Regions from separate parts of the Microbispora rosea genome, predicted to be linked through region 3. Evidence: riboswitches for the same ligand, from Rfam matches in the RefSeq annotation. Region 3 holds a riboswitch; each other region holds the start of a gene.
What was found. A riboswitch is a leader RNA that binds a small molecule or an ion and turns the genes downstream of it on or off. The one in region 3 is predicted to bind cyclic di-AMP.
Positions count from the first base shown of each region.

Region 1: it holds a riboswitch for cyclic di-AMP, as region 3 does, so the genes downstream of both, ACIBK1_RS15855 (glycoside hydrolase family 25 protein) here and ACIBK1_RS00835 (C40 family peptidase) in region 3, are expected to answer to the same signal.
Region 2: it holds a riboswitch for cyclic di-AMP, as region 3 does, so the genes downstream of both, ACIBK1_RS07970 (CHAP domain-containing protein) here and ACIBK1_RS00835 (C40 family peptidase) in region 3, are expected to answer to the same signal.

Region 1 is NZ_JBITJO010000003.1:784,812-792,024, reverse strand. Features, by position in the region: gene secD (protein translocase subunit SecD) at 1-798, shown strand, start outside; gene ACIBK1_RS15855 (glycoside hydrolase family 25 protein) at 860-1,582, opposite strand; cyclic di-AMP (ydaO/yuaA leader) riboswitch at 1,595-1,739, opposite strand; gene ACIBK1_RS15850 (flavin reductase family protein) at 2,258-2,830, shown strand; gene ACIBK1_RS15845 (DUF222 domain-containing protein) at 3,322-5,853, shown strand; gene ACIBK1_RS15840 (IclR family transcriptional regulator) at 5,877-6,767, opposite strand; gene ACIBK1_RS15835 (alpha/beta hydrolase) at 7,144-7,213, shown strand, end outside.
Region 2 is NZ_JBITJO010000002.1:100,007-107,219, forward strand. Features, by position in the region: gene ACIBK1_RS07955 (M48 family metalloprotease) at 1-1,421, shown strand, start outside; gene ACIBK1_RS07960 (hypothetical protein) at 1,556-2,173, shown strand; gene ACIBK1_RS07965 (DUF305 domain-containing protein) at 2,375-2,986, shown strand; gene ACIBK1_RS07970 (CHAP domain-containing protein) at 2,993-3,766, opposite strand; cyclic di-AMP (ydaO/yuaA leader) riboswitch at 3,941-4,083, opposite strand; gene ACIBK1_RS07975 (dienelactone hydrolase family protein) at 4,443-5,186, shown strand; gene ACIBK1_RS07980 (DUF6295 family protein) at 5,198-5,479, shown strand; gene ACIBK1_RS07985 (GNAT family N-acetyltransferase) at 5,583-6,332, opposite strand; gene ACIBK1_RS07990 (MXAN_6230/SCO0854 family RING domain-containing protein) at 6,585-7,213, opposite strand, start outside.
Region 3 is NZ_JBITJO010000001.1:178,424-185,636, forward strand. Features, by position in the region: gene ACIBK1_RS00825 (RDD family protein) at 348-1,763, opposite strand; gene ACIBK1_RS00830 (amino-acid N-acetyltransferase) at 1,910-2,461, opposite strand; cyclic di-AMP (ydaO/yuaA leader) riboswitch at 2,854-3,006, shown strand; gene ACIBK1_RS00835 (C40 family peptidase) at 3,073-4,116, shown strand; gene ACIBK1_RS00840 (helix-turn-helix domain-containing protein) at 4,167-4,415, opposite strand; gene ACIBK1_RS00845 (NADP-dependent oxidoreductase) at 4,739-5,662, shown strand; gene lysS (lysine--tRNA ligase) at 5,744-7,213, opposite strand, start outside.

The DNA of each region.
Region 1 (7,213 bases), on a different contig from region 3:
GGCCGGATCGTGGAGTTCGGCACGAGCCGGCCGGTCGACGTCGCGGCGGCGAGGCAGGCGGTGGCGGACGCCGGGTTCCCCTCCGCCGTCGTCCAGAGGTCGGACGACGCGATCTCGGTGCGCACCGGGCAGATCAGCGCCGACGACGTGGTGCGCGTGGAGCAGGCGCTTGACCGGAGCGTGGGTGAGGTCACCAAGCACCGCGACGAGCTCATCGGTCCGAGCCTGGGTGAGGAGCTGCGCCGCAACGCGCTCATCGCGCTCGCCGTCGCGCTCGCCGCGCAGCTCGTCTACCTGGCGTTCCGGTTCCGGTGGACGTTCGGCACGGCGGCCGTGGCGGCCCTGTTCGTGGACGCGGCCGTCGTCGTCGGCACGTTCGCCTGGCTGGGCAAGCCGATCGACGGGGTGTTCCTGGCCGCGATGCTCACGATCATCGGTTACTCGGTCAACGACAAGGTCGTGCTGTTCGACCGGGTGCGCGAGCTGTGGCCGCTGCGGCGCCGGGAGCCGTTCGGCCGGGTGGTGAACGCCGCGATCCTGCAGACCGTGCCGCGCACGGTGAACACCGGGCTCGGGGCGCTGTTCATCCTGGCGGCTTTGGCGGTGTTCGGCGGCGACTCGCTGCGTGACTTCGCCGTCGCCCTGCTGATCGGCATCGTCGTGGGGACGCTGTCGTCGTCGTTCGTGGCCGGGCCGGTGGCGATCGCGCTGGAGCGGCGGTCCGGCCAGCCGCCGCCGGCTCCCGCCGCGCCGCGTGCGAGGCCCGCGCGGCGTGACGGCTCCGGCGCGGTGGTCTGACCGAGCCGGTCGACCGGCCTCGGCCCCGGGGCGGGGACGCCCCGCCCCGGGGCCCGTTCGGCTACGGCCGGCCGAGCGCGCGCAGCTGGGCGGGCGTCAGCGCGGAGACGTTCTGGTCGATGGGCGTGTCGGTGTACTGGTGGATCGCCCAGGACTTCCAGTCGGCGGGCGGCGTGATGTCGCCCGGCGCCTTGCTGTAGTGGGCCACCCACAGGGGGTACTGGCCGAGGCCGCGGCCGTACTTGTTCGCGAAGTTCCAGCCGCTGTAGAACATCGGCCTGGTGCCGGTCTTGGCCGTCACGTACTCCAGCCAGGTCTTGGCCCACCTGTTGACCTGCTCGACGGACTCGCCGTCGGCGGTCTCCAGGTCGAGGACCAGGATGTCGCCGGGCTTGTGCGGCTGCGAGTTCACCACACTGAGGAAGTGGTCGGCCTCGGCGATGGGGTCGTTGGAGGGATGGCCGTAGTGGTAGACGCCGCGGACGATGCCCTTCTTGGCCAGCTCCTGCCAGTGCCGGGGGAAGGACGAGTCGACCCAGTCGGTCCCCTCGGTGGCCTTGATGAACCCGAACTGCGCGCGGCTGTTCATCCAGTCGTGGTCGGCCTCGTAGCCGGAGACGTCCTGGCCGTACGTGTGCGGGTTCGCGTACGCCGGGGCGGGCAGGGCGACGGCCGCCGTGACGGTGGCCGTGGCGGCCGAGACCGCGAGGGTCGCCGCAGCGAGGGCGGAGCGCAGGCGCCGGCGGGAGGGCCGGCCCCCGAGGGAGAGCCGATGGATGGACATGGCGGGGTTGACTCCTTGCTTCCATTCCGCCTACCGGGTTAGCTGACGGGTTCGGGCAGGAAGTGCCCTACGGGCGCATCTGGGGGCCTGCGCGCCGATTCACCCCGAGAGAGTGGGTCCCCGGCTCCACATGACGCGGATTCGGCGGCCGCGCGACCACCGCGCGGTCCGGGCAACGACACGGCAAGGGATACGACGGAGAATGTCGGCCGGTACCCATGCCGTGCGACCTAAAGGTACACACAGCACCAGAATGGTGTAAACAGGACAAAACCCGTCTTTACCTGCAGCGGGACGGCGACGCCCGGCCCGTGTCGATCAGCTCGATGCCGGGCACGACGTACTCGGTCGCGGCTCGTCCCGCGACAGCACCATGTCGTCGAGCAGGTGGCCGTAGTCGAGCTCGTGCACGCCCATCACCCGCCGCATCACCGGGGAGGACAGCCCCGCTCGACGTCCGCGCTCGTCCGCAATTCGGTGTCGCTAACTGGACAGATATCGCGAACAGGACGATCATCCCGATGAGTGAGGCCGGGGCGGGCCGGCAGGTGACCCGCTCGGACCGTAACCCCGCCCGTACGCGGCTTCCGTTGACCGGGATCCCCGTGCGATCCGCCCGTAAGGGGGTTTGTAAGTTCGTCACCTGAGGCACCGACACGTACGCGAGGTGAGTCCATGACCGCTGCACCCGCCGACCCCGAGTTCACCGAGGTGGCGCCGCCGACGCCGGCCGAGTTCCGGCGCGCGCTGGGCATGTTCGCGACCGGCGTTAGCGTGGTCACGGGCCTCGACGACGGGGAACCGGTGGGCTTCGCCTGCCAGTCGTTCGCCTCGGTGTCCCTCGAACCGCCGCTGATCCTGTTCTGTGCCGACCACAAGGGCCGCGCCTGGCCGCGGATCAAAAAGTCGGGCCGCTTCTGCGTGAACGTCCTCGGCGAGGATCAGATCGACATCTGCGGCCGATTCGGCTCCAGCAGAGGCGACAAGTTCGCTGGACTCGACTGGGACCTGTCGCGATGGGGCACTCCGGCGTTGCGGAAGGTGCTGCTGCGAGTCCACGGCGACGTGCGCGACGTGCACGTCGCCGGTGACCACGACGTGATCATCGGCCACGTGCGCGAGCTCGAACCCGTCGTCACCGAGCAGCGCCCGATGCTGTTCTTCCGCGGCCGGTTCGGAGTGGAGCAGGACGACCAGGCCGCCGCCCTCGGTCCCAATCTGTGGGGCTGGGGCGACCACTGGGGGTGAGCACCGACCTCCCCCTGCCGCGGCCCCTTCCGGTGATCCGGCCGTCCGAGTGCGCGGGGCGACCCGGCGAATTCGCAGCCTTCTGGTCGACGCCCTAACCACCGGGGTTGATTTCGAGGAGGCACAGTCCTTCTCGCCGCAGGACACGATTCCCGAGCTCACCGTCGCCGTACAGGGCGATCGACGGCGCGCCCCGGCACCATCCGGACATCGACAACGATGACGTCAAAGCCGCGACCGCACGGCTGACCCCTCTCTGCGCCACCTATAAGTGGAGTTGCTGCTGGCAGGATTGCCCCTTCCTGCGCGTACCCGGCGCGTCGTTGCCGTCGCGACCGCCCCGGATGCATGCACCAGCACCGCCAGAACCGGGCCCTGACCTGCCTATCTCCTCCCACCTGTAACTCCAGCTAATCGCTTCGTCGCGTTGCTCGACGACCTGGAGCAATGAGAGAATTCATACAGACTTTCGAATTTCCCGAGGAGGTGTGATGGATCTGTTCGACTCTCATCCTGACCGCCTTCGTCGTTCGAATAGTTCCGACGACTGGTGGGACCGGTTGACCGCCGACTCGCCGTTGTGGTCTGCCGATGGCTCATCCGCCCGCGAGTACTTCCCGATCGCCGACCTCCAGCCGCCGCAGCACACGAGCGCGCACACGAGCGACGGCACGCCCGGCACCGGGAGCCCAGGCAGCCTGGGTGCCGATGGCCTTGGTGTCGATGGTGGTGGCGGCGCGGGTGCCGCCGATGCGGGTGGTCGTCCGCGCGCTCGGTCGTCGTGGGTGCTGGTGGGGTCTGTTCGTGAGTCGGCGCAGGCGTTGGCGTTGGCGCCGCTTCCGGAGGATGCGGATGTCTGCCTGGCTGAGGCGGAGGATTTGCTGTTCGCGCGGGATCGGATCACCTGCGCAATTGCCGATCGGGTGGGCCGGGTCCATCGGGCGGGGCAGGTCAAGCAGCATGGGCATGCCTCCACCCGCAGCTGGCTGCGCACCGCCGCCGGGATGAGCGTCGGCGGAGCCAGCCGCCTGCTGACGTTGGCGGTGGAGCTGGCGCGTCTGCCCCGGGTGCGGGAGAAGTTCGCCGCCGGCCAGTTGGCGGCAGGGGTGGTGGAAGCGATCTGCACCGCCACCGCGAACCTGTCCGACGAGCACGCCGGTCTGGCCGAGCCGATCCTGCTGGAGCTCGCAACCAAAGCAGGCGCGGCGGAGGTGGCCAAGGCCGGGCGTTACCTGCGTGCCGTGCTGGACCCTGATGGGGAGGACCGCGACGAGCGGGCCGACTACGGGCGGCGGTTCCTGCGGGTGCGCCCCGGGCGGGGCGGCGGCCTGGAAGGGGAGTTCTCCCTCCCCCGCGAAGCGGCAGCCCGGCTACGCGCCCTGCTCGACGCCTACGCCAAACCCCGCGCGGAAGGCGATGACCGGCCACTGAGCGTGCGCCAGGCCGATGCCTTCATCGCCCTGCTGGAACAGAAGATCGCCACCGAACTCCTGGTCCTCGTCAACGCCGAATCCCTCCCCACCGACCCCACCACCGACCCCCACCCTGCCGACTCCGACCCCGCCGCCGACGACGCCAGCGGCTCTGCCCCCAGCGAGGCCGCCACCACCGACCCCGCCGCCACCACCGACCACCCCGCGGACCCTGACCATGCCGAAAGCACTGACGACACCAACGAGGCCGACGACGCCGTCCCCGGCGCGACGGGGGACCCCGGTAACGCGGGCGGTGCCGACGGAGCGACGGACTCCGGTGCGGGGAGCGACGCCGGAGCCGATGGAGCCGCACACGCCGATGCCGGAAACGCCGACCGCGCCACCACCGGTCCCCGCGATAAGGAGTCCCGCCACCCAGGCCCCGACGAGCACGGGGCAGGTGAGCACGGAACCTACGAGCGCGGGACCGATAGGCGCGCACCCCGTGAGCGCGGGACTTGTGAGTGCGGCACTGGTGAGCAGCGGGCCGGTGAGCGCGAGCCGCACGACACCGCGAGCGCCACCTCTACCGAGGGCGACGACATCCCGCCGGTAGAGGGCGATGACTGCGACCGTGCCGCGGCACAGACCGGGGCAACGCACGCCAGGCGGCACGGGTCAGCATTGCCTGCTGACGGTGGCGGGCCTGCGCACGCAGCGCCTTCGAACACAACACCCTCGAACACAGCACTTTCCGGCACAGCGTCCTCGCACGCAGCACCTTCCGGCACAGCGCCTGCCCAGGCAGCGCAGCCCGATCCTCCTCCCGAGGACGCCTTCGCACGTCGCACCCACGCCGGGCATCAGCCTGCGGGGGACTGCCGGGATGCGCAGACCACGCCTGAGGACCACAGCGACGTGCGCTGCGGCCAGTACCGCCACGACCAGGGCCGCGAGGAGCAGGGCTGCGAGGAGCAAGGCCGGGCTCGGCAAGACGCGGCGGACGGCCAGGGCGCGTGCCGGTGCGGCGGCGCGGCGAGGTGCGCGTTTGCGACGCAGGCACCGGGGACGGGGCAGGGAGCGTCACCTGGGCCGCCGCCCGGGACGCCGGGGGCACTGTTAGGGACGCCGCCGGGGGCACTGTTCAGGACGCCGCCGGGGGCACTGTTCGAGACGGCGCCCGGGACGTTGCTGGGGACGGTGCCGGGGTTGTTGCTGGCGACCGGGCAGATGCTGCCCGTCACCAGCGTGCACCGCCTCGCCCGCACCTCGACTCTCGTGCGGCTGGTCATGGACGCCGAAGGACAAGTGCTCGACATGGGCCGCAAGGTCCGCCTGGCCACCCCCGCCCAACGACGAGCCATCTTCGCCCGGTATGCCACCTGCTGGATCGACGGCTGCCCGCTCCCCGCCACGATGTGCCAGATCGATCATGCCGACAACTGGAGCACCGGCGGACTCACCGACCTGAAACTCCTCGGCCCGGCCTGTCAGTTCCACAACCGCGACCGCTACCAGCACCCTCAGCGCTACACCCGCCGCCAAACCGGCACCGACCGCTGGACCTTCACCTACGAGCGGCCCCGGCCCGGGCGGCTGCGGATCTGATCGTGTTCAGGTCGAACGTGCCCTCAGAGCCAATCGCCGTTCTGGCCGACGGCCAGCAGGGGGTTCATGGTTCCCGGGGACCAGGTGCGGTCCGGCACGCGGTGGACGGCCCGGGATCTGCGCTGGGAATCCAGGTCGGGGAAGAGGGCGAGCGAGACCTGCCGCGCGGCGTCGACCACGAGCGGGGCCACCTTCTCCAGCGCCGTGCGGACGTCGCCCACCAGGGAGATGCCGGCCACCGGCCCTTCGTGGCCGCGAACGGCCGCGGCGACGCAGGAGATGTGGGGGAAGCACTCCCCCCGCTCGAAGGCGAGACCGCGGCGCCGCCGGATGCGGTTGAGCTCCTGGTGCAACGTGCCAATGTCGCCGATGGTCCGGCTGGTCAGACGGCTGATGTGCCCGTCGATGAGCGCCTCGACCTGCTCGGGCTCCATCCAGGCGAGGATCGCCTTGCCGAGCGCGGTGCAGTGGGCCGGAGCCCGGCCGCCGACACGGGACGGCACCGACAGGGCGAACCGGCCGCCGACCTTGTCGAGGTAGAACACCTCGGCGCCGTCGAGCACGGCGAGGTGGACGACCATACCGGTCCGGATCTGCAGGTTGTGGAGCAGCGGCGCGGCGGCCTCCCGGATCTCGTCGTGGCTGCCGTCCCGGCCGCCGAGCCGGAGCGCCCGCCTGCCCAGGCTGTAGCCGAACGGCGTGTGGTCCAGCCAGTTCAGTCGTACGAGCTGGTCGAGGATGCGATGAGCCGTCGAGCGCGGGAGGTGGGTGCAGCGCACCACGTCCTCAAGCGTGAGACGGGTGGAGCGACCGGGGAACGCGTCCATGATGAGCGTCATCCGTTCGACCATCGACGGCGGCGGCTCTCGTCGAGCGGGCGCCGTCGCCTCCCGCTCGGCACGGAGAGCGGTCATCGCACCTCCCCAAAAACTGAAATTGATTCTTGCTTCGGAATGTAGCAACGCATCACAGCCCTGAGAAGAGGACGAAGAGACAGCCCGTCCTGCTGCCTTCTGTCCGGTCCTGCCCGATGATCGGGCTCCTCCCCGACTCTCCTTCGTTCACCCACGGTTGACTGCGCAGGAGAGTCAATGAGCGCCGAACGGGAACCGTGGCTCGCCATCGACCCGCTGGTCGCCATCGCCACGGCCCTGCTCCCGCGCTGGGGACAGAGGCGGCCTTGGGCGGGGGTGTGACCGGGACGTCCCCCACCCGCGGCGTGACCAGTTCGTGACCTTGATAGCCTGCCTGCTCCGTAGGCCATCGGACGCTGCATGGATCGGGGACCTGATGGGGGAAAGACAGCGGCTGCGTCTCAACGCGCCGCTGGGCACGGCCGGAATCGTCCTCGCCGCCGCTT
Region 2 (7,213 bases), on a different contig from region 3:
AGGGGCGCCTGCTCGATCAGGCCATCGACCTCCTGACAGAGCGCCTCGTCGCGTACGGCATCAGCAGGGAAAGGGCCGAGCAACAGACCTACCGGCTCCTGGAGACGGTCTTCGAACCGGGCAACACCCTGGAGGAGATCGAGGCGCTGCTCACCGCCCTCCTGGCCACGCCACCCGCGGCGCCTCTTCCGGAACCCCGGCTCGGCGGGCGGTCGCGTTCCTGGATGCTGCCGCCGTGGCTCTGGTTCTACCTGATCGCCTGCCTTGCGGCCGGAGTGCCCGGGCTGATCGGCGACTGGATCCGCCAGGCGACCGACTACTGGGGCCTGATGACGGACAGCCCCGTGGGGGTCGCCCGCACGGCGGGAATCGTGCTCGGTGTCGCGAGCATCACCCAGCTCTTTCCCGTCCTGGTTCTGCTCGGGGCGATGGCGAGCCTGCTGCTGCCGGCGTCTCGCGGACGACGCGTGGAGCGGCGGCACGATCTGAGAGTCAGCGACAACCCGGTCATCGAGGAGATCGCCGCGTTCGTCCGGCGGCAGGACCCTTCCATCGCGATCAGGTTCAGCGAGAGCAGCCGCATGCTGGCGCGCGTCTATCCCGTGGGCTGGAGGAAGGCGCGGATCGCCGTGTTCCTCCCGCTGACCGTCCTGTGGCGGGCCGACCGCGGGGCGGCCGAGGCCGTACTGCTGCACGAGATCGCCCACCGCCGCCAGCGCGACCAGCACGTCGTCGGTCTCGCCAGCCCTTTCACCTGGCTGGTACGCGTCTGGGGCCCGATCTTCGTGCTGGCCGGGCTGCTGCCGATCACCCTGTACGCCACGTCCGGAGGCGCGGCCGGGCGCCTGCTGATCGGGCAGCTTCTCGTCCTCGCCGTCGCCGTCCCGAGGATGCTGCTCATGCCGGTCATGGCGCTGTGGCTGGCCGAGCTCAGCGCGGATCGGCTGGCGGTCCGGGAACGTGGCGCCGACGCGCTCATCCGGGCACTCGACCGCGAACGGGCCCTTCCCCGCGGCCGGCTGAGGCGTGCCGGCGGCCTGCTCACCCACCCGCCGATCGGGCTGCGCAGGAAGGTCGCCGAGGGGCGCTTCCACGGCCTCACCGGGCTCGCCGTGGCCTGGCCCGCGACCCTCGTCGTCCGGCTCGTGCTGATGTCGGCCGTCGCCCTGCCCGCGTTCATGCTCATCGGTGAGGACGCCGGCACCGCGATCGCCCACGTGTTCCAGAGCATCGCCGACGGGCTCGCCTTCGACCGGCTCATCCTCGCCGGGAGCACGGTGCTGCTGGTCGTCTGGCCGTGGATTGTCCGGACGCGCCACGACGACCGGCGAAATGCCCAGTTCATCCCCTATGTGCTGGCGGCCGTCCTTCCGCTGGCGCTCTATTCGGCGAGTTTCCTGGGCAACGTGCCGACCGGCTGATTCCGCACACCGGGCGAACGGACACCGGGAAAACGCACAGCGGACCCGAAACGCGACCTTCGACCGACCGTACGACAGGGAGGGGATTTCTCATGAGAAAACGGAAATTCGGATTAGCGGCCGCGGTGGTTTCCGTGACCGCGGTGCTCGGCACGGCGGCCCCGTCCGGCGCGGCGTCCGGCACGCAATCCGCCCTACGGATCTATCGCGGCACCGCCACGGTGGTGGTCGATGTCTACGACTACTGCGGAGGTCCCCTCTGGGGCGAGCACCGGTTCGTCGGCACCAGCCGATACAAGGCGGCCGCGAGGTTCGTCACCGGTCCACGCAAGTCCGCCGCAGGCCGGGTCGAGCGCAACCCCTTCTACTGGGAGTTCTACGTCGGCGACATCGGCGCCCTCGGTTCCTTCCAGCTCGGCTCCGCCCACGTCGTCACCGCGTCGGCCCGCGATCTCGGCGGCAACGCACGCGACCCGAAACTCCTGCTGGGCTACTGGGTCACCAGCCGATCGGGCACCTCCTGGTCCGGGAAGCTGGTCGACAACCACCGCGCCGAGGGGGCCACGTTCAACCACTTCTACGGAGAGAAGACCACCGTCCCCTGCCGCGATCTCGGCACGTCTCGTTTCCTCTACGCCGTCAACGCCGGGGCGACGGTGTCGGGCCGGGTGAGCTCGGGCAGCGCGGCGTTCACCATCCGCGGCTCGACCTACGGTGACAACTACCGGTTCCGGATCACGTTCAGCGGCTGACGGGAACGTTCCACGCAGCGGGGTACGACAGCCAGAGAACACGAATGCTGTTCGAGGACACGGTGCTGTTCGAGGACTGTGTTCGCCTTCACACGGTTCACGCGGCGACGGCGCACCGGGGGTGGCGCCGTCGTCGGCACCGCAGGCAGGGCGGCGGGAAGGCCGTTGGTCCGCCGCCCGGACGTACGGAGGTGCTGGCCGATGAAGGGACGCGTTCTGCCGGTGGCCCTGCTGACGGCCGATCTGCTGGTCGGCGCGGGCGGCCCGTACGGCTCGGCCGCCACAGCCGCCACGCCTTCCTCACCCGCCGCGCTCACCGCGCCCGGGGCCCCGACGCCGACGGCCGACCACAACGACCGGGACGTCATGTTCGCCCGGATGATGATCCCGCATCATCGTCAGGCGGTGGAGATGGGGAGGCTGGCCGCGGACCGCGCGGCGGACGCCCGGGTCGCGCGGCTCGCCCGGCGGATCGAGGCCGCGCAGGCTCCGGAGATCCGGACGATGAGCGGCTGGCTCACGGCCTGGGGTGAGCGGGTGCCCGGTGAGAGTCCGGCGCCGGCCCACCACGCCATGCCCGGGATGATGTCTCCCGAGGACATGCGGCGTCTCGAAGGGCTGTCCGGACGGGCCTTCGACCGGGCCTTCCTCACGATGATGATCCGCCACCACGAGGGAGCGGTCGCCATGGCGCGCGACGAGCTGCGCGGCGGAACCTACGAGCCGGCCCGGCGGATGGCGGAGTCCATCGTCTCCAGCCAGTCGGCCGAGATCAAGGAGATGAAGAGCATGTTGGACAGCCTGCCGGGTTGATCTGCCTCACCCGCGCTTGCGGTGCCGTCCGCCGGACGTCGCCGCCGCGGCCCTGACCCGGATCCCGGTCACGGCGGTGGAGACCACCGCGAACAGCAGGCCCGCCGGCAGAACGGCGTCGCCCGGCGACCACACGACGTCGAGGGCCTTCCCCTGCGTGGCCGCCATGTTCCTGGTGGCGGGCGCCCCGGCGCTCTGGACGCTCGCGTTCACTGCCGCCGCCGGCTGGATCGTCACCGGCGCCTTCTGCGCCACCTTGACCTTGCGCGGCAGGCCGTACCCGACGATCTTGCTCGTGTCGCGCACCTTGCGCTTCAGCCACACGCCGTCGACATTGCCCTCGATCGTGTGGACCTTGCGACCGACGACCTTCTCGACGATGCCGACGTGGTCGATGTCGCGGATCTTCTTGGACCCCGACCAGGCGAAGAACACCACCGCGCCCGGCTCGGGCCTGTCGCTCCAGGCGTGGTGCTTCTCGAACCACTTGGCGTGCCGCGTGGTCAGCGCGAACTCCCCGACGTGGGCCTGCACCCCGGCCCGGTCGGCCGCCCACGAGACGAACATGTCGCACCAGGGGGCGGCCTTGAAGTCGGGGTCCTTGGCGACGTTGTCGGCGTACCACTCGCCGAACTTCGTGTGTTTCCCGGCTCGCTCGCGGTAGCCCAGTTCGGGGCGTACGGCGTCGAGCAGCTGTCGAGCTATCGGATCGGTGGAAATCGGAGGCTCCTCATGGCGCGCTTCGAGACATGACGAACGGCCCGCGGGGCGTGACGGCATGACGGCATGACCGTCCGGGGACACGCCACGGCGGGGCGGAATCAGAAACGGGAGATGCGACAGCCCGTCACGGGCGCGCCATCACCCCGGAAGCCTGGAGACGTTCCAGGGCGGGCATGCGGTCCGGCGACGCGGCGCGGACCGGGTGGGCAGGTGGAGCCGACACTCCACACGCTCTCCTCTCCTTGGCCGCCTACCGGGTTAGCTGACGGGTTCGGGCCAGGAGTAGCCCTACCGGATGGTCCGGATTCACCCCAGGAAACGTGGGTCCCCGGTTCCCGGGATCGATGACTTCCGGGATTCGGCGGTCGCCGGTCGTCCTCGGGTTGAGGACCGCGCACCGGCGAGACACACGGGAAGTTTAGTAGATAACAAGTAAGACACGACGAAAAACCCGGCAAAGGGCATCATTCCGGCTGCCGCCCTTCCCTGCTTCCGCAGGTCCTCGCGGTCGCCGGCCGCCGGCGGTGAGATGCGCCACACAGCCGCCACACAGCCGCCATACAGCCGCCATACGGCATGAGCACGCGCCCGGCGGACGGGCCGGGACGACCCCGCCCACCGCCATCCGGCCCGGCGGTGGACGGGCGACTTGGTTAGCTCAGCTAACGACTAAGGTGGGCTCCTGCACCGCCATCTCACGGGCAGCGCTGTGGTCAGAGGAAAGGGAATCTCAATGACGGACGCGATGTGGGCCGGCACGGTCGCCGTGACCGGGCACGAAGGCGCCGAACTCGAGGCGTACGCGGCCCGGCCGCTCGACTCCGCTCCCCACGGCGGGGTCGTGGTGATCCACCACATGCCCGGCTACGACGCGGGCACCAAGGAGATCGTCCGCAGGTTCGCCGCGCACGGCTACGCAGCGATCTGCCCGAACCTGTACTCCAGGGAGGGCGCGGGCGTCAGCCCGGACGACCAGGCCGCCGCCGCCCGGGCCAAGGGCGGCGTCCCGGACGAGCAGCTCGTCGGCGACGTCGCCGGCGGCGCGGCCTACCTCAACGGCCTGGAGCACGCCAACGGCAAGATCGGCGTCATCGGCTACTGCTCCGGTGGGCGGCAGACGTTCCTGGCCGCCTGCTCGCTGCAGATCGACGCGGCCGTCGACTGCTACGGGGCCTTCGTGGTCAACTCGCCGCCCGCCGAATTCCCGCTGGCGGCCACGCCGCTGATCTCCCGCGCCGCCGACCTGTCCTGCCCGCTGCTCGGGCTCTTCGGCGCGGACGACCAGTTCCCCTCGCCGGAGGAGGTGGGGGTGCTCTCCACAGAGCTGGACAAGCTCGGCAAGGACCACGAGTTCCACGTCTTCCCCGACGCCGGTCACGGGTTCTTCTCCGTGGACCGGCCGGCCTACCGGCCCGCCGCGGCGGTGGAGGGCTGGAAGAAGGTCTTCGATTTCTTCGGCCGCCACCTCGCCGCCTGAGGAGAACAGCAATGTGCACCTATCTCACCGAGAAGATCCGCGTCGACGGCGCCGCCAAGGGGGCGTCGGGCTGGTTCACGGTCACCGACGGCATGGTCTACATCGACCATCCCTATCACGCGTGCCAGGAGCACACGGTGAACATCGACATCACCAACCCGGCGGAGGGCCCGTCGGCCCGGGTCGCGATCGAGCTCACCGAGGAGGCGGCGCTCGCCCTCGTGGAGGCCATCCACAAGGCCCTGGCCGCGGCGCCGCCCGGGCTCGCGGCGGCCGCCAGCCGATCCGCCTGATCCCGCCCTCCCGCCGATCGGCCTCCGCCTCGTCCTGCCCAGCCCGCCCGCCGGCCGCGCGACGCCCCCGAGAGGGTGAAGCACGGCCGACGGGCGGCCTGCGTCAGGCTTCGAGCGACATGTAGAGGCGGGTGCCGCCCGGCCGGAAGCCCACGCGTTCGTAGACCCGGCGCGATCCCTCACCGCCGTACTCCAGCCACACCGACCGCGCTCCCCTGGCGAGCATCGTCTCGGCGAGCGTGGCGGTGACCGCGCCGGCGATGCCCCGCCCGCGGAACTCGGGACAGGTGCCGACACCGGCGAGCTCCGACGTCTCCACGGCCGGAGCGGAGCACATGGCCGCCCCGGCGCAGCCGCCGCCGGGCGCCCGGACGAACCGGACCGCGCCGCCGCTCTCCTCCGTACGGCGCAGCCGGGCCGCGCCCTCCGGCGACGAGGCGAACTCGCCGCCGAACGCCTTGGACAGCGCGGCGTCGATCGCCGCGTAGTCCTCGTCCGTGGACGGCGTCTCCACCGGGAGAGCGGCCCGCGGCATCGTCAGCGTGGCCGGGACGCAGACGAGGTATTCGTGCACCGCTTCGACGGTGAGCCCGGCCTCGTGAAGAGCGGGCTGCACGTCGGGCGCGGCGCCCGGGGCGAACTCGAGACGGGGCTTGAGCCCGCGCTCGCCGAACGCTGCGATCAGCGCCGCGACGTCCCGCGCGCCCGGCCGGGCGCCGGGCAGGGGTGTCGCGTAATTGACGTACGGACTGGTGGTGCCGGGGTCCACGCCGAGGACGAAGCCCCCGATCTCGACGACGTCGGGACGGCGGCGCAGGTTGGCCACGGCGAAACTCTGGACATCGATGCCCACGGTGATATCGACCTCACGGATGACAAGGTGGAGCGGTTCGCCCGCCGCGGAGCGGAGGGTGAACGCGCAGGCGAGAACCATCCCGGACAGGGATGGAGAAGGTGCGCGAGTCGCACCGTCGCGTGGGGCCGCCGTGAGACGAGGGCAGTGAACCGGTGACGCGGGAGCGTTCCGGTCAGTGCCGGCGGCGGCCGCTGCGGGACGCCGAGAACATAGGCTTCGTTCCTTCTGTGTGCGTGTGCTGAAGCGCGCTCACTGTCCCACGCACGCCCCCGGGTGCACAAACCATTTGTCACCTGCGGGGTCACCGCGCCGCGGGGCGAGCATGCCGACGAGGTCGGCGGCGTCGAGAGAGCGGATCACGGCGGGGTCGAGGTGAGCAGGGTGCAGGGCGTAGACCTGCGCCCCCTCGCTCACCCGCACGTCGTCCCGCAGCACCACGGCGAGACCCGCCTCCGCCGCGCCGGCCTCCGGCCCGCAGGCCGCCGCCCGCCGTGCCCCGAGGCGGGACGCGAAGGCGGCGGCGTCCTCGCCGGGCCGACGCGCGTGCCGGCTCACGGCGCCGTCCCGGTGCCGTACGACGACCTCACGGGCGCGGGCGGCGGCGTGCCAGCAGGCGACCTCCCACAAAGTGACGCGCTCGCCGAAACCATAGGCGTCCTCGGCCGCCGCTCCCAGCCGGGCGAGCCGGCCCTCGTGTTCGTACACGTCGTGGATCCCGCCGAACGCGGACACGTTGAGGTCCACCCAGCGCATGGTGCGCGACCAGAGGTCGGCGACGAACGGGACGAGGATCTTGGCCGGGCCGGTCAGGTCGAAGCGCTGCCGTACGGCCAGCGGGTCGAACAGGCCGCCCGGATCGTCCATGAACCCGGCGAAAC
Region 3 (7,213 bases):
CATTCCGCAGACGCCGCCTGCGGCCGGGTGGACGGGTGGGCACCGGAGAGTGCCATAAGAGCCTGTGCGGCTCCATACGGCCCCTTAAGCGCCCCTGACGGTTCCTTAAGCCGCCCGTGGGAGGATATGACCCCGGGGGTGGCTGGGGCGAGTCTTAAGGATTGGCGCCGGGGGCGGTCTCGCGGTCATTGGGCACCTCTCGGGACGGTGAACCCAAGCATCGCATGCCCGGGAGGGGCCGCAAGGATTTTCGTCACAGCCGGGCGAGCGCGCAGTGCGATCGAAGCCATAGCGAGCCATAGAAAAACGGGGCCGATGGTCCGTTCCATCGACCCCGTCCGTCGTCCTTACTTGACCTTGACCACCACAGTGTTGGCGACCTTGTCATGCAGCGCCTGATGCAGCGGCTTGTCCCACAACAGCCACAGCACGTTCAGAAGAGAGGCGAGGTTCGCGAGGTAGGTGATAACGGGAATCCACTGCAGGAACTCGAAAGCGTAGAGCACGCCGGCGCGCTTGAGCGCCGCGTCCTGGGGAAGCCCTCCCGCGTCGAGAGTGCCGCCGACCTGAACGACCTTGATGCCCATGAGTTTCTTGCCGAGCGTCTGCCCCTGCGCCCGCAGCATGAGGAATTCGTAGACGACCATGACGAGGCCGCCCAGGATCGCCGTGAGCAGTGACGCGAGGAAGTAACCGCTTCCGGGGTTGTAAACCCCGCTCGTAATGTCGACGCTCGGGTTGGTGACGATGATCCCCGTGATCACGAGCGTGATGATCGCAAGCGGAATGCCGACGATCACGCCGTCGATGATGCGGGCGACGAGACGCTGCCACCACTCCGCCAGCGGAGCCGGAGCGCCGGGCGGGATCGGGCCCTCGGGCGCGTACGGCTGGCCGTAGCCGGGCTGACCGTAGCCCTGCTGACCGTACTGCTGCTGACCGTAGCCCTGCGGGGGGCTCGGCTGGGCGTACTGCTGCTGCCCGTACTGATCCTGGCCGTACTGCTGCTGGCCCTGCTGAGCTCCGTAGCCCTGCTGGGGGTACTGCTGCTGCCCGTAACCGGGCTGCTGGCCGTAGCCCTGCTGCTGACCGTAGCCCTGCTGGGGGTTCTGCTGGCCGTACTGCTGCTGCTGGGCCTGCTGCCCGTAGCCCTGCTGGTGACCGTAGTCCTGGGGACCGGTCTGCTGGCCGTAGCCGCCCTGGGACGGCTGGCCGTACTGCTGCTGCCCGGCCTGCTGGGCGCCGTAGCCCTGCTGGGGGTTCTGCTGGGGGTTCTGCTGGCCGTACTGCTGCTGGGCCTGCTGAGCGCCATAGCCCTGCTGCGGGCCGGTCTGGCCATACCCCTGCTGGGCGTAACCCTGCTGCGGGCCGGTCTGGCCGTAGCCCTGCTGCCCGTAGCCCTGCTGGCCGTACTGCTGCTGCTGGGCCTGCTGAGCTCCGTAGCCCTGCTGCTGGGCGGCCTCCTGGCCGTAGCCCTGCTGCTGCGGGGTCTGCTGCGGGCCGGTCTGCCCGTAGCCCTGCTGGCCGTACTGCTGCGGCTGGCCCTGCTGGGCGCCATAGCCCTGCTGCTGGCCGTAGCCGCCCTGGGCGGGGTCGTAGCCGGGCGGCTGCTGCGGGCCCGTGTGCTGCCCGCGATAGCTGACCACCGTGACGTCGGGGTCGTATTCCTGGGATTGTCTGTCCGTGTTGTACCCGGGGTTCGATGGCGGCGGTGGCGTTCCGTCCGACTCGTCCTGGGGGTACGGCGGCTGTCCGGTGCTCACCGTGTCACCTCGTTTCGAAGACGCATGCGCCGCACGTAGTAGCACACGCTGATATTGCCAAAAGTAGCGACAGGTGTATCAACAGTCACCTTTGCAGCAGTCGACAAGCAGCGTCAAGATCGACGATCAATGCTCATCAATGGTGATCAATGGCGGTCGAGGTGCAGCAACATCCGGGTGTTCCCCAGCGTGTTCGGCTTGACGTGCTCCAGCTCGAGAAACTCGGCGACGCCCTCGTCGTACGACGCGAGCAGTTCCGCGTAGACCTCCTGGGAGACCGGAGTGCCCTGGAGGGGCCGGAAGCCGTGCCTGGCGAAGAACTCCACCGCGAACGTGAGGCAGAAGACCCTCCGCACGCCGAGGTCCCTTGCGGTCTCGATGAGCGCGGCGACGATCCGATGGCCGACGCCGCCGCCGCGTGACGCGGGGTCCACCGCGACGGTCCTGATCTCGGCCAGGTCCTCCCACAGCACGTGCAGCGCGCCGCAGCCGACGATCTGCCCGTCCGCCTCGGCCACCCAGAACTCCTGGACGTCCTCGTACAGCGTGACCGTGCTCTTCTTGAGCAGGCGGGGCCCGACACCCGAGTACGCGTCGACGAGGCGCCTGATCGCCCGGACGTCCGGTGTCCTGGCCCGGCGCACCGTCACGGCCGTGGCACCCGACTCACTGGGCGTCTGCGCGGCGACCTGCTCCATGACCGGTCAGCCTAGCCGGAGCGCGGCCGATCCCCTGCGGTAGGCCACCGGGCGTGCCCCGGGATAACGGTCATTCCCAAACGCCCCACCCGACATCAGAAATGACTCTGCGTAGCCATTCGGATGCGGACGGATGTGCGGTCGCGCTCCGAGGGGGTTGTCCAGGTTCGTCCCAGTTTTTTCAGCAGCCCGAGCAGCACACCCGAACACTCGGATCGCTCTAAACCCAGGTGAACACGGACGTATCACTACCGAACCCGTGACCCGACCGTGATCGTTTGGTTGTCAAACGTAGACGGGTTTCGGAGTTCTGGTTGAGCAAGAACTCGCTGTGCACTATCGTCCAGCGACGATGCCGGTCATCGTGAGCGCTCACGGAGACCGGGCGCCGAATCTTCGAAGCACCGAGTGCGAAGGGGAACCGGGGACCCAACTGCAGGATCAGGATCGGTTCGGTCTCAGATCGTCAAGGGGTGAATCCGCCAGGTAGGGCTACTCCGGCCCGAACCCGTCAGCTAACCCGGTAGGCGCTCAGCACTGCCCCGCCGTACGGCTCCGTCTCGACGACGGGCCCGCCGCGGGGCACACGTGGGAGAGGAGCTCGGTTGCGCATGCGTGGAGAGCGGCCGGCGGGCAGGCACGCCCGCGGCCGACGGTCCGGACCCGGCACGGCCGGTCCGGGTCCCATCCGCCGTCTGGCGTTCGTCGGCGTCGCGATCACCGCGATCACGTTCGGCGCCCCGGTGGTCCGCGCCACCGCCGACCCGAAGCCGAGCCTCAAGGAGCTCACGGCGCAGGTCGAGAGCCTCTACACCGAGATCGAGACGCTCAGCGAGCAGTACAACGGCGAGCGGGTGCGCTTGAAGGCGGCCGAGCGGTCCGCCGACCTCGCCAAGAAGAACCTCGCCAAGAGCGAGGCCGAGCTCGAGGTCCGCCGGCAGAAGGCGAGCGCCCTCGCGCAGCACTCCTACATGACCAACGGGCTCGGCAACGCGCTCGTGCTCATCGACAGCGACGCCGACCCCCGCCGCTACCTGGACCAGGCCTCCACGACGTACGCGCTGGAGCTGCAGCAGAGCCAGGAGGTCGCCGAGGTCACCAAGGCCATGGACGCCGCCGCACGGGCCAGGGAGAGTGCCTCCGCCCGGCAGGCCGAGGTCAAGAAGCTCCTCAGCGGCCTCGACTCGCGGCGCGACAAGATCACGAAGCTGATCAAGAAGACCGAGAGCAACCTCTACCGGCAGGTCTCCCAGACGATCGGCCGCGAGACGCGCGCGAGGACGGCGTTCCCCATCATCGGTGACGGCAAGGCCGCCCAGGCGGCGCGGTGGGCCCTCGGGCAGCAGCTCAAGCCGTACGTGTGGGGCGCCGAGGGGCCCGGCTCCTTCGACTGCTCCGGCCTGGTCATGGCGGCCTACCAGTCCGTCGGCATCAGCCTGCCCCACTACACCGGCGACCAGTGGACGGCGGGCACCCACATCCCCCGTGACCAGCTCCGCCCCGGCGACCTGGTGTTCTTCTACTCCGACCTGCACCACGTGGGCATCTACATCGGCAACGGCTACATGATCCACGCGCCGCGCACCGGAGACGTCGTCCACATCGCGAAGATCGACGGACGGCCGTTCGCGGGAGCGGTGCGCGTCGCCGACTGAGCCCCTCCTCCACGGAGGGGCGTCGGTCCCTTTCTATGAAACGAACACGGTCAGATGAGGCGGCGGCGTGCCGCCCAGGCGACCGCCTCGATCGCGGTCGCCACGCCGATGCGGTCACAGATGCACCGCAGCCGGCGCCGCACGGTTCGGCCGCTGACGTCGAGACTGCGGCCCACCCGGTCTGCGGTCACACCCTTGGCCAGCTCCGCGAGGAGAAGCAGATCCTCTTCGGTGAGACCGGCACGCTCAAGGTCCGAGGCGAGATTCTCACCTCGGTAGACGACCTCGGGAACACCCATCGTCCGCCCTCCCCCACGACGATGATTCGTCGGCCCACCCTTCAGGGAAGGTAAACGCCTCGCGTGAAGGTCGTCAAGGTTGGGGAGTGTCTGACAGGGGCCGCCGGACGCTCCTAGGGGCCGGAGCGGCGGTCGTACGCCTGCCTGGCCGCCTCGACGTCGTCCATGTGGATCTCGGCCCAGCGCTTGATCGCTTCGAGCAGCGGCTTCCGAGTGGCCACCCCTCTTCCCTTCTCCTCCCCTACGCACTTCCAGGTGCCTTCTTACTGAAAGAGAGCGGATCTTCCTACGCTCCTTGCCACAGCGGAAGGAGAAAGAGGCTCATGAGAGCACTGGTAGCACAGGACGGAGCCGTACGGATCGTCGATGCGGCAGAGCCGGAGCCCGGGCCGGGGCAGGTGCGGATCAGGGTCGAGGCGGCGGCCGTGAACCCCGTCGACCTGGCCACGGCCGCGGGCGTCCTCGCCGACAACCGGCTCATGCCGCACCACGAGACGTACGCGCTCGGCTGGGACGTGGCGGGCGTGGTCGACCGGGCCGGGCCGGGCGTGACGGGCGTACGTCCGGGCGAGCGGGTCATCGGGCTGTCGGACCGGCTGACGGACCCGCTCAAGGCCCAGGCGGACCTGGTGGTGCTGGACAAGACGGCGGTGGCTCCCGCGCCCGCGGGAGTGGCCGCGCCCGAGGCGTCCACGTTGCCGCTGAACGCGCTCACCGCCCTTCAGGCGCTCGATCTCGCCGGGCTCGCCGAGGGCGAGACCCTGCTCGTCACGGGAGCGGCCGGCGGCGTCGGCGGCTATCTCGTGGAGCTGGCCGTGGCGCGGGGGCTCAGGGTCGCGGCGGTCGCCGCGCCCGGCGACGAGGCGCTGGTGCGGGGCTTCGGCGCGGAGTGGTTCGTCCCCAGGGACGCCGACCTGGCGGCGGCCGTCAGGGCCGTCGTTCCCGGCGGCGTGCACGGCCTGGTGGACGCGGCGGTCGTCGGACTGCCCGCGCTGGACGCCGTGCGCAACGGGGGCGCGTTCGTCGCCGTCACCGCCGGACAGGCCCCCGTCCCGCTGCGCGGCATCCGGGTCTCGACGGTGTTCATCCGCGCGGACGCGGCCCAGCTGCGGGAGGTCGCGAAGCTGGCCGAGGCGGGGCGGCTGAGCCTGCGGGTCGCCGGCACCTACCCGCTGGACCGGGCGGCCGAGGCGTACGAACGCCTGCGGAAGGGCGGCCTGCGCGGCCGGCTGGTCCTGCTGCCCTGAATCTCCCGGTTTACCTGGGCAGGCACGCCGCGGGCCGGACGGCCATGCCGTCCGGCCCGCGTACAGAAGATCACACAGCGATCAGGCGCGACCGAGCAGCTCGCGCACCCGGTCGCGGCCCACGGCCAGCAGCAGCGTGGGCAGCCGCGGGCCGGTGTCGCGGCCGACGAGCAGCCGGTAGAGCAGGGCGAAGAAGGCCCGCTGGGCCGCCTTCAGCTCGGGCGTGGCCGCCTTTGCGTCCATGTCGAGCCCGGCCTGCATCTTCGGCACGCCGTACACGAGCGTGGTCAGCCCGTCGAGCGACCAGTGCGCGTCGAGTCCCTCCGCCAGCAGGCGCAGCGACTCGCGGTCCTGCTCGCCGAGCGTGTCGAGCAGTTCCTTGTCGGGCGTCTCGCGCACCTGCGTGCGCTCCTCCGCCGGCACGTAGGTGTTCACCCAGTGCTGGGCGCGGTCGAGCCGCGGCCGCAGCTCGTCCAGCCCGGCGATCTCCGGGTCGAACGCGCGCAGGATGCGCAGCGTCTGCTCGTCGTGCCCGGTGGTGATGTCCACGACCGAGGCGAGCGTCCGGTAGGGCAGTCGCCGCGGCGTCTCCGGCAGGACCCGGGCGGCCGTGCTCGACGCCCGGCGGTAGGCGGCCTGGTCGGCCGGCAGCGCCGTGCCGTCCTGCACCTTCTTCGTCAGCGTGTCCCACTCGTCGTACATCCGCTGGATCTCCTGGTCGAAGGAGACCTTGAACGACTGGTTGGGACGGCGGCGGGCGTACAGCCAGCGCAGCAGCGCGGGCTCCATGATCGACAGAGCGTCGGCCGGGGTCGGCACGCCGCCCTTGGAGCTGCTCATCTTGGCCATGCCGCTGATGCCGACGAAGGCGTACATCGGCCCGATCGGCTGCGAGGCGCCGAAGACCTCGCGGACGATCTGACCGCCGACGACGAACGACGAGCCCGGCGAGCTGTGGTCCACCCCCGACGGTTCGAAGACCACGCCCTCGTAGGCCCAGCGCATCGGCCAGTCGACCTTCCACACCAGCTTGCCGCGGGTGTGCTCGGACAGCAGGACCGTCTCGCCGTGGCCGCAGACGCAGGTGTACGACAGCGCCGTGGTCTCGTCGTCGTACGACGTGACCGTGGTCAGGTCACGGTCGCAGACCGAGCAGTAGGGCTTGTAGGGGTAGTAGCCCCCCACTCCGGAGCCGTCGTCCTCGCTCGCGGCCCCCGAGCCTTCGAGGGCGGCGGCCTCGTCGGCGTCCGCGACCTGCTTGGTCTTGGCCTTCTTGGTGCGGTACTGGTCGAGGATCGCGTCGATCCGCCGCCGCTCGCGCATGGCGAGCAGCACCTGCTCCCGGTATGCCCCGGAGGTGTACATCTCCGTCTGGCTGATGCCGTGGAACTCCACGCCCAGCTCCGCCAGCGCGGCGATCATCGGCGCCTTGAAGTGCTCGGCCCAGTTGGGGTATTCGCTGCCGGGCGGGGCCGGGACGGCGGTCAGCGGCTTGCCGATGTGCTCGTTCCAGGCGGGGTCGATACCCACCGGGACCTTGCGGAAGCGGTC